3 regions of the Saccharopolyspora sp. NPDC002376 genome follow, and region 3 is predicted to be linked to each of the others. Evidence: riboswitches for the same ligand, from Rfam matches in the RefSeq annotation. Region 3 holds a riboswitch; each other region holds the start of a gene.
The links. A riboswitch is a leader RNA that binds a small molecule or an ion and turns the genes downstream of it on or off. The one in region 3 is predicted to bind cobalamin.
Positions count from the first base shown of each region.

Region 1 (4,731 bases), on a different contig from region 3:
CAGCAACGGTTTTCCAACCGCGGTCCTCCATGCCCTGGACCAGGGCGTGCGCGCGGGTTTCGACGTCGTCGACCTGTTCGCGGGCCGCGCTGCCGTCCTCGGTGAGTCCGAGCGCTTCGCGAAGTCCGGGCAGCGCGGCGCTCTGCCCGCTCCACATCTGGCGGGCCCGCAGCATCGCGAGCACGAGGTTGACCCGGGCCTCGCCGGTCGGGGCGTCGCCGAGCACGTGCAGGCCGTCGCGGATCTGGGCGTCCTTGACCTCGCACAGCCAGCCGTCGACGTGCAGCAGCATGTCGTCGAACTCCGCGTCGTGCGGCCTTTCGTCCAGGCCGAGGTCGTGGTCGAGCTTGGCGGCCTGCATCAGCGTCCAGATCTGGCTGCGGATGGCGGGCAGCTTCGCCGGGTCCATCGCGGAGATGTTGGCGTGCTCGTCGAGCAGCTGCTCCAGCCGCGCGATGTCGCCGTAGCTCTCCGCGCGGGCCATCGGCGGCACCAGGTGGTCGACGAGGGTGGCGTGCACGCGGCGCTTGGCTTGCGTGCCCTCGCCGGGGTCGTTGACCAGGAACGGGTAGATCAGCGGCAGGTCGGCCAGCGCAGCGTCGGGGGAGCAGGAGGCGGACATGCCGGCGGTCTTGCCAGGCAGCCACTCGAGGTTGCCGTGCTTGCCCAGGTGCACCATCGCGTGCGCGCCGAACTCGTCGATCAGCCAGCGGTAGGCGGCCAGGTAGTGGTGGCTCGGCGGCAGGTCCGGGTCGTGGTAGATCGCGATCGGGTTCTCCCCGAAACCACGCGGCGGCTGCACCATCAGCACGACGTTGCCCGCGCGGACGGCGGCGAGCACGATCTCGCCGTCCGGGTCCTGGGAGCGGTCGACGAACAGCTCGCCGGGCGGCACTCCCCAGTGCTGCTCGATCTCGCCGCGCAGGTCCTCGGGCAACGTCGCGAACCACTCCGCGTACCGGCGCGCGGGAATGCGGACCGGGTTGCCGCTCAACTGCTCTTCGGACAGCCAGTCGCGGTCCTGGCCACCAGCGGCGATGAGCGCGTGGATCAGCGAATCGCCGTCCTGGTCGGCGACACCGGGCAGTGCGTCCGGACCGTCCGCCGGGCCGATGTCGTAGCCCTGGTCGCGCAGCTCCCGCAGCAGGCGGACCGCGCTGACCGGGGTGTCCAGGCCGACCGCGTTGCCGATCCGGGAGTGCTTGGTCGGGTAGGCCGACAGCATCAGCGCCAGGCGCTTGTCCTGCGGCGGGATGTGCCGCAGCGCGGCGTGGCGGACCGCGATGCCGGCGACGCGGGCCGCCCGTTCAGGATCGGCGACGTAGACCGGCAGGCCTTCGGCGTCGTTCTCCTTGAACGAGAACGGAACCGTGATCAAGCGGCCGTCGAACTCGGGCACTGCCACCTGCGTGGCCATGTCCAGCGGCGACAGGCCTTCGTCGTTCTCCTCCCACGCGGCGCGGCTGCTGGTCAGGCACAGGCCTTGCAAGATCGGGATGTCGAGTTCGGCGAGCGCGCCGACGTCCCACGCCTCGTCGTCACCACCGGCCGAAGCGGTGGCGGGCTTGGTGCCTCCGGCGGCGAGCACGGTGACGACCAGCGCGTCCGCTTTGCCCAGCTGTTCCAGCAGTTCCGGGTCGGGTGCGCGCAGCGAGGCGCAGAACAGCGGTAGGGCTTGGCCGCCGGCGTCCTCGATCGCCTCGCACAGCGCGTGCGCGAACGCGGTGTTGCCCGCCATGTGGTGCGCTCGGTAGTAGAGCACCGCGACGGTCGGGCCTTCGGTGCGCTGCGGGGTCCGTTCGAGCACGCCCCAGGACGGCGTTTCCGCCGGCGGTTCGAAGCCGTGGCCGGTGAGCAGAACCGTGTCGGAGAGGAATCGGTGCAGCTGAGCGAGGTTGTCCGGGCCGCCATGGGCGAGGTAGCGGTGCGCTTCGGCGCACACCCCGGCCGGCACCGTCGAGCACTCCATCAGCTCGGCGTCCGGGGCCTGCTCACCGCCGAGCACGACCACCGGGCGCGGTCCCGCCAGCAGCGCGTCCAGGCCCTCTTCCCAGGCCCGGCGGCCGCCGAGCAGCCGCACCACGACCAGCTCGACGTCCTCCAGCAGCGGCGGCAGGTCATCCACGCCCAGCCGGGCGGGGTTGCCGAGCCGGAAGTCGGCGTCGGCGGCACGGGCGCTGAGCAGGTCTGTGTCCGAAGTGGACAGAAGTAGGATCATGCGGATCGCTCCTCGGCTCGGCGAACGGCGTCGCTGGGCCAGGGCGCGCTTGCGCAGCGCATGACGGCACCTCTCTCGGGGTTCCTCGCCCCGGTCGGCAGGTCCAACGGCGACCGGAGTCTCCTGGCTCCCGGATCAGCGCTCGCTCCGCCTTCCCGTCCTGTTAGGACAGTGGCATCGTGGAGTCCGCTCCCCGGTGACAGTGGCGGGACCGCGCCGGATTCGCACCGACTTCCTCCGCACATCGCCGCATGATGCTGCGAACTACTTTCCGCAACGGGGTGATCCTACGTCAAGGTTCGCGAGCATGATGCGCGTCGCACCGCGTTTGGTTTGCGTCCGCAACTACCCGGGTCCGTAGTATCTGCCGCGTGTTGCGAAGAGCCAGACCTGAACGGGATGCGTGTCCTGGCGCGTTGCGGGTGCACGAGGCCGCCGACGGCGGACTGGCCCGGATCCGCGTTCCCGGCGGCGCGCTGACCCCGTCCCAGGTTCGTGCGTTGGCTGCCGTCGCGGCGTTGGGGGACGGTGGACTGGAGCTGACTTCGCGGGCGAACCTGCAGGTCCGCGGCCTGCCGCCCGGGGCGTCGCAGGAGCTCGCCGCGCGGCTGCGCGAAGCGGGGTTGTTGCCGTCGGACACGCACGAGCGAGTTCGCAACATCATCGGCTCGCCCTCCGCTGATGGGCGCGAGCTGGTGGACGTGCGAGCGGTGGCGGCCGAACTCGACGCGGCGCTCTGCGCGACTCCGGAGTTGGCCGAACTGCCTGGACGTTTCCTGTTCGCGGTCGATGACGGCAGCGGCGACGTCAGCTCGCTCGGCGCCGATGTCGCGCTGCGAGCGATGTTCGCGGACACCGTCGCGTTGCTGCTCGCCGGAATGGATTCTGGTGTACGAACGACCCCGCAGCGAGCCGTTGGAGTCGCCATCGCAGCCGCCGAAGCTTTCTTGGTGGAGAAGGCAGCGCAGGGCTGTTCGGCATGGCGATTGGCCGAACTCGACGGCGGGGCGCGACGGATCGCTGAACGACTGGGCGCCGAGGCTGTTTCCGCCGATCCGATGCCCCCGGTGCCGACCACGCATGCGCAGGTCGGGCGCGTGATTCGGCGTGACGGAACGGTTTCCGTCGTGGCGGGCGCACCACTGGGCCGTCTGACGCGAGAACAGGTGGATATCATCACCGCCGCATCCGACGCCGCGGGCGAACTGCGCCTGACACCTTGGCGGACCGCGGTCCTGCCTGGCATGCGACCGGACGAAGCCGGTCGGTGGGCGTCGGAACTCGGTGCGCGCGGCCTGCTCACCGACCCCGCTTCGGCCGGGGTCGGGGTGACCACGTGCGCTGGTCGGCCCGGGTGCGCGAAGGCGCTGGCCGATGTCCGGGAAGACGCCCGACGCTCGTCGTCGCTCGGTGACCTGCCGGTGCACTGGTCGGGATGCGAGCGACGCTGCGGCCGACCGCCGGGGCGCGTCGTGGAAGTGCTGGCCACCGAGGTCGGCTACGAGATCGGTCTCGACGGGGCGACGCGGACTTCCGAAGCCGATGTCGACCAGGTATCCGCCGCGCTCGGCGCGGCACGGAGGAAAGTGTGAACGAGAACAGCTCCCGCTACCGCGGGGTGCCCGAATACGTCCGGGAAGGTGCGGAGATCTACCGCCGCTCCTTCGCCACGATCCGCTCGGAAGCCCGGCTGGACGGCTTGCCGCCGGACGTGGCCGGCGTCGCGGTGCGGATGATCCACGCCTGCGGCATGGTCGACCTGGTCGAGGACATCGCGTTCTCGCCGGAGGTGGTGGCCAACGCGCGTGCGGCGCTGCGCGAGGGTGCGCCGATCCTGTGCGACGCCGCGATGGTCGCCGCGGGCGTGACCAGGCGGCGCCTGCCGGCGGACAACCCGGTGATCTGCACGCTGTCCAACGAGCGGGTTCCGGAACTGGCCCGCGAGCTGAACACGACCCGCAGTGCGGCGGCTTTGGAGCTCTGGCGCGATCAACTGGCCGGGTCCGTGGTCGCCATCGGCAATGCGCCGACGGCGTTGTTCCGGCTGCTGGAAATGATCGAGGACGGTGCCGACAAGCCCGCCGCGGTGCTGGGCCTACCGGTCGGGTTCATCGGTGCGGCGGAATCCAAGGACGCGCTGGCAGCGCACCCGAGCGGTTTGGAGCACCTGGTGGTGCGCGGCCGTCGGGGCGGCAGCGCCATGGCGGTAGCCGCCATCAACGCGATCGCGAGCGAGGAAGAGTGAGCAGCAACGGCAAGGGCACGCTCTACGGCGTGGGCCTCGGTCCTGGCGACCCGGAACTGGTGACGGTCAAGGCCGCCCGGCTGATCGAGCAGGCCGAGGTGATCGCCTACCACAGCGCTCGCCACGGCCGGAGCATCGCGCGGTCGGTCGCCGAACCGTACCTGCGGGCGGGGCAGATCGAAGAAGCGCTGGTCTACCCGGTGACCACGGAGACCACCGACCACCCGGGCGGCTACCAGGGTGCCATCGACGAGTTCTACGCGGACTG
Region 1 covers NZ_JBSFBZ010000011.1:120,486-125,216, reverse strand. Annotated here, with positions in the region: gene cobN (cobaltochelatase subunit CobN) at 1-2,218, opposite strand, end outside; cobalamin riboswitch at 2,317-2,497, opposite strand; gene ACWCO2_RS10965 (precorrin-3B synthase) at 2,641-3,810, shown strand; gene ACWCO2_RS10960 (precorrin-8X methylmutase) at 3,837-4,463, shown strand; gene ACWCO2_RS10955 (precorrin-2 C(20)-methyltransferase) at 4,460-4,731, shown strand, end outside.
Region 1: linked by a shared signal. The riboswitch ahead of cobN (cobaltochelatase subunit CobN) and the one ahead of ACWCO2_RS34540 (HoxN/HupN/NixA family nickel/cobalt transporter) in region 3 are both predicted to bind cobalamin.

Region 2 (4,731 bases), on a different contig from region 3:
CACCGGGGCCACGCTGAGTCCGAGCACGGCCCACAGGCCGAGCATCCCGATAGTTTCCAGGTGCCGCCAGGACTCGCCGATCTCGGCCGTCACCGCCGCGTCCGGCAGCAGCGCCGAGCGCATGCCCAGGCCCAGCCAGTACATCGGGAAGACCTGCGCGATCCACTGCACCCATTCCGGGAAGACGGTGATGGGGAAGAAGATCCCGGAGATCGCGACCAGTCCCATCATCGGCAGGAACATCAGCGCCATGCTGCTCGGTGTGTTGAACAGCGAGCCGAGGCTCGCCCCGATCGGGATCGTCGCGGTCAGGCCCAGGACCGTCAGCCCGAGCACGCCCAACCACGAACCCAGGCCGAGCGTGAAGCCCTCGAACATCACCAGGCACGGGATCAGCAGGATCGCCATGCTGATGAAGGTCATCCCGATGATCAGCACGATCTTGCCGATCAGGTAACCGAACATGCCGTGCGGCACGGCTTTGGCCCGCAGCAGCGTGCCGTCCTCGCGTTCGGTGACCAGCATCTGTCCCGTGCTGATCAGCCCGCCGAGCGCGATGGTCATGCCGAGCGCGCCGGGTACGCTCGTCATCCCGAGCGCGACGCCGTTCACGACGGAACTGCGTTGGGAGGACAGCACCACGAGCAGGATCACGGTCGGCGCCAGGTAGCCCATCAGGTCCTGCCGGTTGGCCAAGGTCTGGCGGAACTCGATCCACCCTCGCTGCAGCCCGACACGCACGGTGTTGGCGTTCACCGGTTCACCTCCACGTTCGCGAACGGCAGCGCGGCGATCTCGCCGTGCCCGGACTCGTGCGCCTGCACCAGCGCCATGTAGGTGTCCTCCAAGGTTGCCCGGCGCACTTCGAGGTCGGCTACGGATTCGCCGTGCTGCGCGAGCAGCTCGCGGACGAAGGCGGTCGCGTCCGCCGCGGAGTGCACGAACCGCTGGCCGTCGACGGACCACTTGATCTCGGAATCGGCGGTGACCTGCCGGGAGAGCTGGTCGGCGGAACCGTCGGCGACGATGCGGCCGCCAGCCAGGATCAAGATGCGGTCGGCCAGCTTCTCCACCTCGTCCAGGTCGTGCGTGGTGAGCAGGACGGTGGTGTCCTCGTCGGCGAGCTGGTGCACCAGGTCGTGGAACTCGCGCCGGGCCTGCGGGTCGAAGCCCACCGTGGGTTCGTCCAGGAACAGCAGTTCCGGGCGGCCGACGATGCCGATCGCCACGTCCAGCCGGCGCCGCTGCCCACCGGAGAGCTGCCGGATGCGCTTGTCCGCGTGCTCGGTCAGCCCGACCGCGTCGACGAGGTCGTCGGTGTTCCACGGCTTGCGGTAGGGCGTGTAGTAGCTGCTCAGGTGTGACAGCAGTTCGCGCACCTTCCACTTGCCGTGGTCGCGCCAGGACTGGAGCACGACGCCGAGCCGCGCCCGCCAGCGCTCGTCGCCGTGCGCCGGGTCGGCGCCGAGGACTCGGACGTCGCCGCCCGACCGCATCCGGAAGCCTTCCAGGATCTCGATCGTGGTGCTCTTGCCCGCCCCGTTGGGCCCCAGGAGCGCGAGGACTTCACCGCGGCGCGCGGTGAAGTCGACGCCTTTGAGCACGTCCGTCGTTCCGTAGCTCATCCGCAGGTCGCGAACGTCGAGCACGGTCGTATCGGTGGATGGCGGTATCGCGTGGTCGTTGGTAGCTGTCATTTCCCCAGTACCTTCTGTAATGTACATTCGTCGATATGTAGTACAGATACTACATCTCCGAAGCGGGGCTGATCGAGTGTGGCGTGGATCTCAGCATCGGAGAGATCGACTTCAGCCGCGGTGGACGGCGGCCGGATACTGGACGGGCCTTGCCAACGGGGGTTCGGTGGATAGCCTTGGCAGTGCTGGTGGTTCGTCCGCTTCCGCGCAGCGGGAGGGGACGAGGCAAGAGGGAACCCGGTGCGAATCCGGGACTGCCCCGCAGCGGTGAGCGGGAACGACCGCCGTCATCGAGCACTGGACGCCAACTTCTGGGAAGCGACGGCCAATAGGAATCTCCGATTCGGAGAGCGCCCGCGAGTCCGAAGACCTGCCGCCGGTGCGCCCGCTGACCGGTGGGCGCGGTTCGAGGTCTCGTGGGAGGACCTGACCGACGAGCGGCTGCTGCCTGCCCGCTGGTCCACGCCCGCACGACCTCGGCACCCCTGATGTCGAGCTCGCGAGGTGAGGACTTGACCGGCAAAATCGGATCGACCGTACTCGGGTATCCCCGGATCGGCCCGAAGCGAGAGCTGAAACGAGCCCTGGAGAGCTACTGGGCGGGCCGTTCCAGCGAGGCGGAACTGCGCGAAACCGCCCGGAACCTGCGCGTCGACACCTGGCGCCGGCTGCGCGACGCCGGCCTGGACTCGGTGCCCAGCAACACTTTTTCCTACTACGACCAGGTTCTCGACACCGCCGTCACCTTCGGTGCGGTGCCCAAGCGCTACACCGAGCTCGGACTCGGACCGCTGGACACCTACTTCGCGATGGCGCGGGGCGTGGATGCGGTGGCGCCTTTGGAGATGACCAAGTGGTTCGACACCAACTACCACTACCTGGTGCCGGAAATCGGTCCGGGCACGAAGTTCTCGTTGGCCGACCGCACGCCCGTCGAGCAGTACCGCGAGGCGCTGGAGGCCGGGGTGACCACGCGCCCGGTGATGGTCGGTCCGCTGACCTTCCTGCTGCTGGCCAAGTCCGCCGCGGGGGATTCCTTCCAGCCGCTGGGCAAGTTGCCTGAACTCCTCGAGGCCTACGCCGAACTGCTGCGCGAGCTGCACCGCGCCGGGGTCGAGTGGGTGCAGCTCGACGAGCCCGCGTTCGCCGCTGACCGCACGCCCGAGCAGCTCAAGGCGCTCGGCGATGCCTATCGGCAGCTAGGCGGGCTGTCCGCACGGCCGAAGCTGCTGGTAGCGGGGTACTTCGGCGACTTCGGCGAGGCCCTGCGGGTACTCGCGGGAACTCGGGTTGAAGCGTTCGGCGTGGACCTGGTGACCGATCCGTCCACTGTGGATTCGCTGTCCGGGGTGCCGGGGTTGCGGGACAAGACGCTGGTCGCCGGGCTCGTCGACGGGCGCAACATCTGGCGCACCGACCTCGACCGCGCGCTCACCACGGCGGCCACCCTGCTCGGCTTGGCCGGTGAGGTCGCCGTGAGCACGTCGTGCTCGCTGCTGCACGTGCCCTACGACGTTCAGGTCGAGGACATCGATCCGCAGGTCAAGTCCTGGCTGGCCTTCGCCGCGCAGAAGATCCACGAGGTCGTGGTGCTCGGGCGTGCTCTGCGGGACGGTCGGGACGTCGTGGCCGACGAGCTCTCCGCCGCACGCGACGCCATCGCCGACCGGGCGGGTGCGACGCGCGTGCGCAACAACCGCGTCCGCGCGCGGCTGGAGTCGCTGCGGCCGGAGCACTCGCAGCGCGGCGACTACCAGAAGCGGCGTGCGGCGCAGCAGAAGTCCTTGCAGCTGCCGCCGTTGCCGACCACGACGATCGGTTCGTTCCCGCAGACCACCGACGTCCGCAAGGCGCGCGCGGCGTTCCAGGGCGGACGCATCGACCGGGCCAGTTACCAGCAGCGGATGCGCGACGAGATCAAGCGCGTGATCGAACTGCAGGAGGCGATCGGCCTCGACGTGCTGGTGCACGGCGAACCCGAGCGCAACGACATGGTGCAGTACTTCGCCGAGCACCTGGACGGGTTCATCAGCACCGCCAACGGCTGGGTGCAGTCCTACGGATCCCGCTGCGTGCGACCGCCGATCCTCTACGGCGACGTGTTCCGGCCGGAGCCGATGACCGTCGAGTGGGCGACCTACGCGCAGAAGCTCACGTCGAAGCCGGTCAAGGGCATGCTCACCGGGCCGGTCACCATCCTGGCCTGGTCGTTCGTCCGCGACGACCAGCCGCTGGGCGACACCGCCGCGCAGGTCGCGATGGCCATCCGCGACGAGGTCCAGGACCTGGAGGCGGCCGGGATCCGGGTGATCCAGGTGGACGAGCCGGCGCTGCGCGAACTCCTCCCGCTGCGTGCGGCCCAGCACGAGGCGTACCTGGAGTGGGCGGTGTCGGCGTTCCGCCTGGCGACCTCCGGCGTCGCCGACTCCACCCAGATCCACACGCACCTGTGCTACTCGGAGTTCGGCGACGTGATCGACGCGATCGTGGCGCTGGACGCCGACGTGACCAGCATCGAAGCCGCCCGCTCGCGGATGGAGGTGCTGGACGACCTCAACGAGGTGGGCTTCGGCCGCGGCGTCGGGCCGGGCGTGTACGACATCCACTCCCCGCGGGTGCCGGACGCGGCGGAGGTGACCGACCTGCTGCGGGCGGCCCTGCGCTCGGTCCCGGCGGACCGGCTCTGGGTGAACCCGGACTGCGGTCTGAAGACCCGCGGCTACGCGGAGGTCGAGCCGGCCCTGAAGAACCTGGTCAGCGCAACGGAAGCGGTCCGCCGCGACCTGCCCTGACCACGCGGGTTGCGGGTGGTGCCGTACTCCCACCACTCACGGCACCACCCGCAGCACCCCCACGTCAGGTCTGGGGCGCGAGGTCCGGCCCGAGGGAGGAGAACTTCTCCCGGGAGACCACGCGGGGCGGGGGCCAGGTGATGTTGCGCGGCGGCCAGGACTGGCGGGTGCGCTTCAAGAACCACTCCGGGGGTTCGTACATCGGCGGCTCGAAGTCGGCGGGCAGCATGCTGCGCCACTCG
Region 2 covers NZ_JBSFBZ010000003.1:58,293-63,023, forward strand. Annotated here, with positions in the region: gene ACWCO2_RS03245 (ABC transporter permease) at 1-756, opposite strand, end outside; gene ACWCO2_RS03250 (ABC transporter ATP-binding protein) at 753-1,697, opposite strand; cobalamin riboswitch at 1,870-2,089, shown strand; gene metE (5-methyltetrahydropteroyltriglutamate--homocysteine S-methyltransferase) at 2,210-4,489, shown strand; gene ACWCO2_RS03260 (amidohydrolase) at 4,554-4,731, opposite strand, start outside.
Region 2: linked by a shared signal. The riboswitch ahead of metE (5-methyltetrahydropteroyltriglutamate--homocysteine S-methyltransferase) and the one ahead of ACWCO2_RS34540 (HoxN/HupN/NixA family nickel/cobalt transporter) in region 3 are both predicted to bind cobalamin.

Region 3 (4,731 bases):
TCGCTGATCTACCTCGCTTCGGACCGGCTCCGCTGCGCGTCCGGGTCCGTCAGGGGCTGGGCGAAGACGTCGCGGACCTCGCTGCGAAGGCGGTCGGCGAAGCCCTCGAGGTGCACTCGTGAACCGGCGATCTCGCGCGAAATCTGCCTTCCGCGAAGGGGTCTCGCGCGAAATCGCCGTTGTGGTCAGGCGGGTAGGTGCACGCGGCGGTGGAGGCGTTCTCCGATGTCCTTGGCCGCGTTGTCCAGCAGTTTGTGCGCCAGTTCGAACAGGGCGCGGGCGATCGCGATCTCGTCGCCGATCTGCGGTACCTCCTGGTCGTCCGGGTGGCGTCGCGCGGTTCCATGGCCGTGCAGCGCCTGACCGGCCGGGGTGGTGAACCCGACGTCGGCGGTGGTCTTCGATCCCGCCTCCACGACCTGCAGGTTCAACGTGATCGTGTGCGTCTCGTTCATGGTGGCCTCCTGGTCCCCGTCAGCCCGCTGGCGCAGGCCGTTTCAGGTCGCCGTAACCCCCAGCATGCGCGCGGTGCCCGACCGGCGAAAGGCCGATGTTCATCCGTTCGGAGTAGTCGTGGGCGGGCTTCCGGTGAGGCTCCGCCGGCTCCGCAGACCACAGTTTCAATTGAAACTGTAAATGCCAGGCACGGGTGATCACAGTTTCAATTGAAACTGTGATTCAGGTGATCGCGGTCACCGGGGTTTGACCCGGGGCCGGTGATCGCGGAAGGATCTCGCCGCCGACAGTGCAGGAACCCGGTGCGAATCCGGGACGGTCCCGCCACTGTGACCGGGGAGCGGCCCCCACCCGAGGCCACGGCTGCCACGCAGCTGGAAGGCCGGGGTGCCGCGTCGATCCGGGAGTCAGGAGACTGCGCGCCGGCCCCGCGTCGCACCGCGGCGCGCGGACACCGAGCCCCTCGGGCGGGAAACCCAGGAGGTCGGAGAACCCATGGTTGGGGAATCCGGAACGGAACAGCTGCGCGCCGGTTGGGGCGCGGAGGAGCGGCGCAAAGCGACGATCGTGCTGGCCGCGGTCGGGGCGTTGCACCTGGTGGGCTGGGGTGCCTACCTGCTGCACCAGGACAACTTCGGCATGGCGGGCGGGCTTGCCGCAGCGGGCACCACGGCGTACCTGCTCGGCCTGCGCCACGGCTTCGACGCCGACCACGTCGCGGTGATCGACGACGCCACGAGACTGCTGATGCAACGCGGACGACGTCCGGTTTCGACCGGCATGTGGTTCGCCCTCGGACACGCCAGCGTCGTGCTCTTCCTCGCGTTCGCCGTCGCGTTCGTCGCCGGGCCCGCCGCGCAGGGGTGGGCGGAGCAGGCCGGAGTGCAGGTCTCGACGGTCGTGGACCTGGTCGTGATCGCGGTGCTGACCACCCTGGCCGTGCTCAACGCGCTGGTCCTGCGCGACGCGGTGCGCCTGCTGCGCCGGGCACGGCGCGGTGACATCGATGAGACCGAGGTCGAGATGGTGCTCGGCCGTCGCGGGTTGCTCGCGCGGCTGCTGCGCGGACGGATGCGCAACGTCGCCCGCTCCTGGCACTTGTTCGGCATCGGGCTGCTGTTCGGTCTCGGCATGCAGACCGCCACCGAGATCACCGTGCTGGCCATGGTCACGCCGGGACAGCTGTCGCCGATCGCCGTGCTGAGCCTGCCGCTGCTGTTCGCCGCGGGCATGTGCACTGTGGACAGCGTGGACGGCATGCTGATGTCCCGCGCCTACGCCTGGTCGCTGGCCCAGCCGCTGCGGCGGCTGTGGGTGAACGTGACCACCACCGCGCTGACCGTGGTGCTGGCGGCGGTCGTCGCGCTGGTCGTGCTCGCCGGTGTGCTCGATGAGTTCGGCGTGCCGAACACCACGCCGATCGCGGCGATCAGCGACCACTTCGAACTGCTCGGCTATCTGACCCTGGCCGTTTTCATGGCAGTATGGGGCGGCGCCGCGCTCTGGTGGAGCCTCGCCTCCCATCGCGATCGGGCGGAGCGCGCGTGACCGGCGTCCACGGGCTGGTCGGGGTGGCGCCGAGCGGCCAGACCGGTGATCGTGAGCCACGACGAAGTGGCCAACAGCCCCTTGAGCACGAGTCCCCGGCGACGTCGCCGGGCGAGCACGACTGGACTACGGACATGACCAAGCACCTTGAGCACCACTACTTCGCCGGCCTGGACCTCACCGGAAAGCGGGTGGTCGTCGTCGGCGCGGGCACCGTCGCGCAGCGCCGGGTTCCGCGCCTGATCAACGCCGGTGCACGGGTCGAGGTCATCGCGCCGGAAGCGACTCCGGCCGTTGAAGCGATGGCCGAAGCGGGCGAGCTGACCTGGCACCAGCGCCCTTACGCGGCCGGCGACCTCGATGGCGCTTGGTACGTCGTGGCGTGTGCGACCGGCAGCGAGGTGAACGCGGCGGTCGCGGCTGAGGCCGAGCAGAACCGCATCTTCTGCGTGCGCGCCGACGACGCCTCGCAGGGAACCGCCGTCACCCCAGCGGTGGCGCAGCACGGCGGGCTGCTGCTTGGCGTGCTGTCGGGTGGCGAGCACCGGCGTTCGGCCGCCGTTCGTGACGCGCTCGTCGAGGCGTTGCGGACCGGCGTGGTCGACGAGAAGTCCGAGCCCCCGGCGCCGGGTGTGGCCCTGGTGGGTGGCGGGCCGGGCGATCCGGACTTGATCACGGTGCGCGGGCGTCAGCTGCTGGGGCGCGCGGACGTGGTGATCACCGACCGGTTGGCGCCGCGCGAACTGCTCGAAGAGCTCGGTCCGCACGTGGAAGTGGTCGACGCTTCGAAGATTCCGTACGGACGGGCGGCGAACCAGGAAGTCATCAACTCGCTGCTGATCGAGCACGCCAAGGCCGGGAAGTTCGTGGTGCGGCTCAAGGGCGGCGACCCGTACCTGTTCGGGCGCGGGTTCGAGGAGTTGCTGGCGTGCGCCGAGGCCGGTGTCGCGGTGACGGCCGTTCCCGGGATCACCAGTGCTTTCGCGGCTCCGTCCGCGGCGGACGTGCCGGTGACGCATCGCGGTGTCGCGCACGAGGTCGTGGTCGTGTCCGGGCACGTCGGACCGCACGACGAACAGTCCCTTGTGGACTGGCCGGCGCTGGGACGGCTGCGCGGAACCATCGTGCTGATGATGGGCGTCAAGCGGATCGCGGAGTTCGCGGCGGTTCTGATGGAGCACGGTCGCAACCCGAAGTCCGCGGTCGCCGTGGTCCAAGAAGGCACCACGCGCAACCAGAAGACGCTCCGCACGACGCTGGGCGAGGTCGCCGAGGCGATCCGCGAAGCCGACATCAAGCCGCCCGCGGTCATCGTCATCGGCCCGGTCGCCGACCTGGCCCCCGAATCGCGCCGGTAGTTCCCGCTACAGGGGAATCCCGATCTGCTTGTCGACTGCCGGGTGTTCGACGGCCCGGAGCGAGCCTTCGCTTCTCCGTCGTTCCGGTAACTGTGTCTGCAAGCGGATCGCCTCGTGGTCAGACCAGCCACTGGCCGGACTGCATCAGGGTCCTGCCGTCGAGCTCGGCGAAGGAGCGCCATGCTTGCAACCGAGTTGGGGTGAGCTGGAGGTAGACGAATCCGGGTGTGCGCCGCGGGTCAGGACCGCCGCGCAGCAGTGAGGAGAACGGGTCGGCGATGGTCGGATCAATCGCGTCGGGCTCGATGATCTTCATCGTGCCGTCGACCATGACCACGTCGTAGTGATGGCCGATGGCTGCCCGTGCTCGGGCGGTGGCGGCCACGTTGGTCACCGTGCGGCTGTTCGCGAAGGTCGCGAAGGTGAGCACCTCGCCGTTGTGGTGGAACAGGAGCGGGACGAGGTGCGGGCCGTCGGAATCGCCCGTGGCCAACCACGCGGTGGTTTCCGAGCGCAGCAGTTCGAGCGCATCGCTCTTGCGTTGCAGAGGTTCCCGAGGTGGTGGCATCGCGTCGCTGATAGTGCCCGATGCCGCCATCAGCGGTCCCCGGCCAACAGCTGGGCGTAGCGGGCGAGGTACACCGGCCAGCCGCCCTCGCCTCCCACACCATCGCTGACGGCTTGCCAGCCAGGTCCGTGGCGATCGAGCTCGCGGTGTTCGAGTTCCACACGCGTGCGCTGCGCGGCTTCGGCGATGAAGCGGACCTCGACCTCGCTCGTGTGCTCCTGGTCGGATTCGATCTGCCATCGGGGGTTGATGTCCCAGCTGAAGACGACGCGATGCGGGGGCTCGTAGGTGAGTATTCGGGCCCAGCGGCACTCGCTGCCGTCGGCCCCCCGGTCGAAGATGTGGCCGCCGACGTGGGGTTCGAACACCGTCTCGGCGATCTCGGCCTGCAGCAGGTTGTGCTCGGGTGGCTTGAAGTCGCCGAATCGCTCGGTGAAAACGGTGAAGGCTCGTTCGATCGGGGCGTTCACGACGACCTCCTTGCGGACCACCGTGCTCGTTGACCGAGTCATTGCTCAATCTCCTTCGGGTTGTTCGACGGCGTCCTCGTAGGCGGCCAGCGCACGGCTCCAGAAGGTGTCGAGCTGATCGCGCAACGCGCCCACGGCTGCCGGGTTGAGTTGGTAGATGCGCTTTGTGCCGGCGGGGCGGTCGGTGACCAGCCCTGCGCCTTTGAGTGCCTTGAGGTGCTGGGAGACCGCTGGTCGGCTGATCGGCAGCCCATCGGCGAGTTCGCGGACCGACTGCGGCCGCTCGGCCAGGCACTCGATGATCGCGCGCCGACTCGGATCCCCGAACGCG
Region 3 covers NZ_JBSFBZ010000087.1:13,260-17,990, forward strand. Annotated here, with positions in the region: gene ACWCO2_RS34535 (DUF1876 domain-containing protein) at 186-455, opposite strand; cobalamin riboswitch at 749-874, shown strand; gene ACWCO2_RS34540 (HoxN/HupN/NixA family nickel/cobalt transporter) at 952-2,004, shown strand; gene cobA (uroporphyrinogen-III C-methyltransferase) at 2,139-3,362, shown strand; gene ACWCO2_RS34550 (pyridoxamine 5'-phosphate oxidase family protein) at 3,481-3,960, opposite strand; gene ACWCO2_RS34555 (SRPBCC family protein) at 3,960-4,442, opposite strand; gene ACWCO2_RS34560 (ArsR/SmtB family transcription factor) at 4,446-4,731, opposite strand, start outside.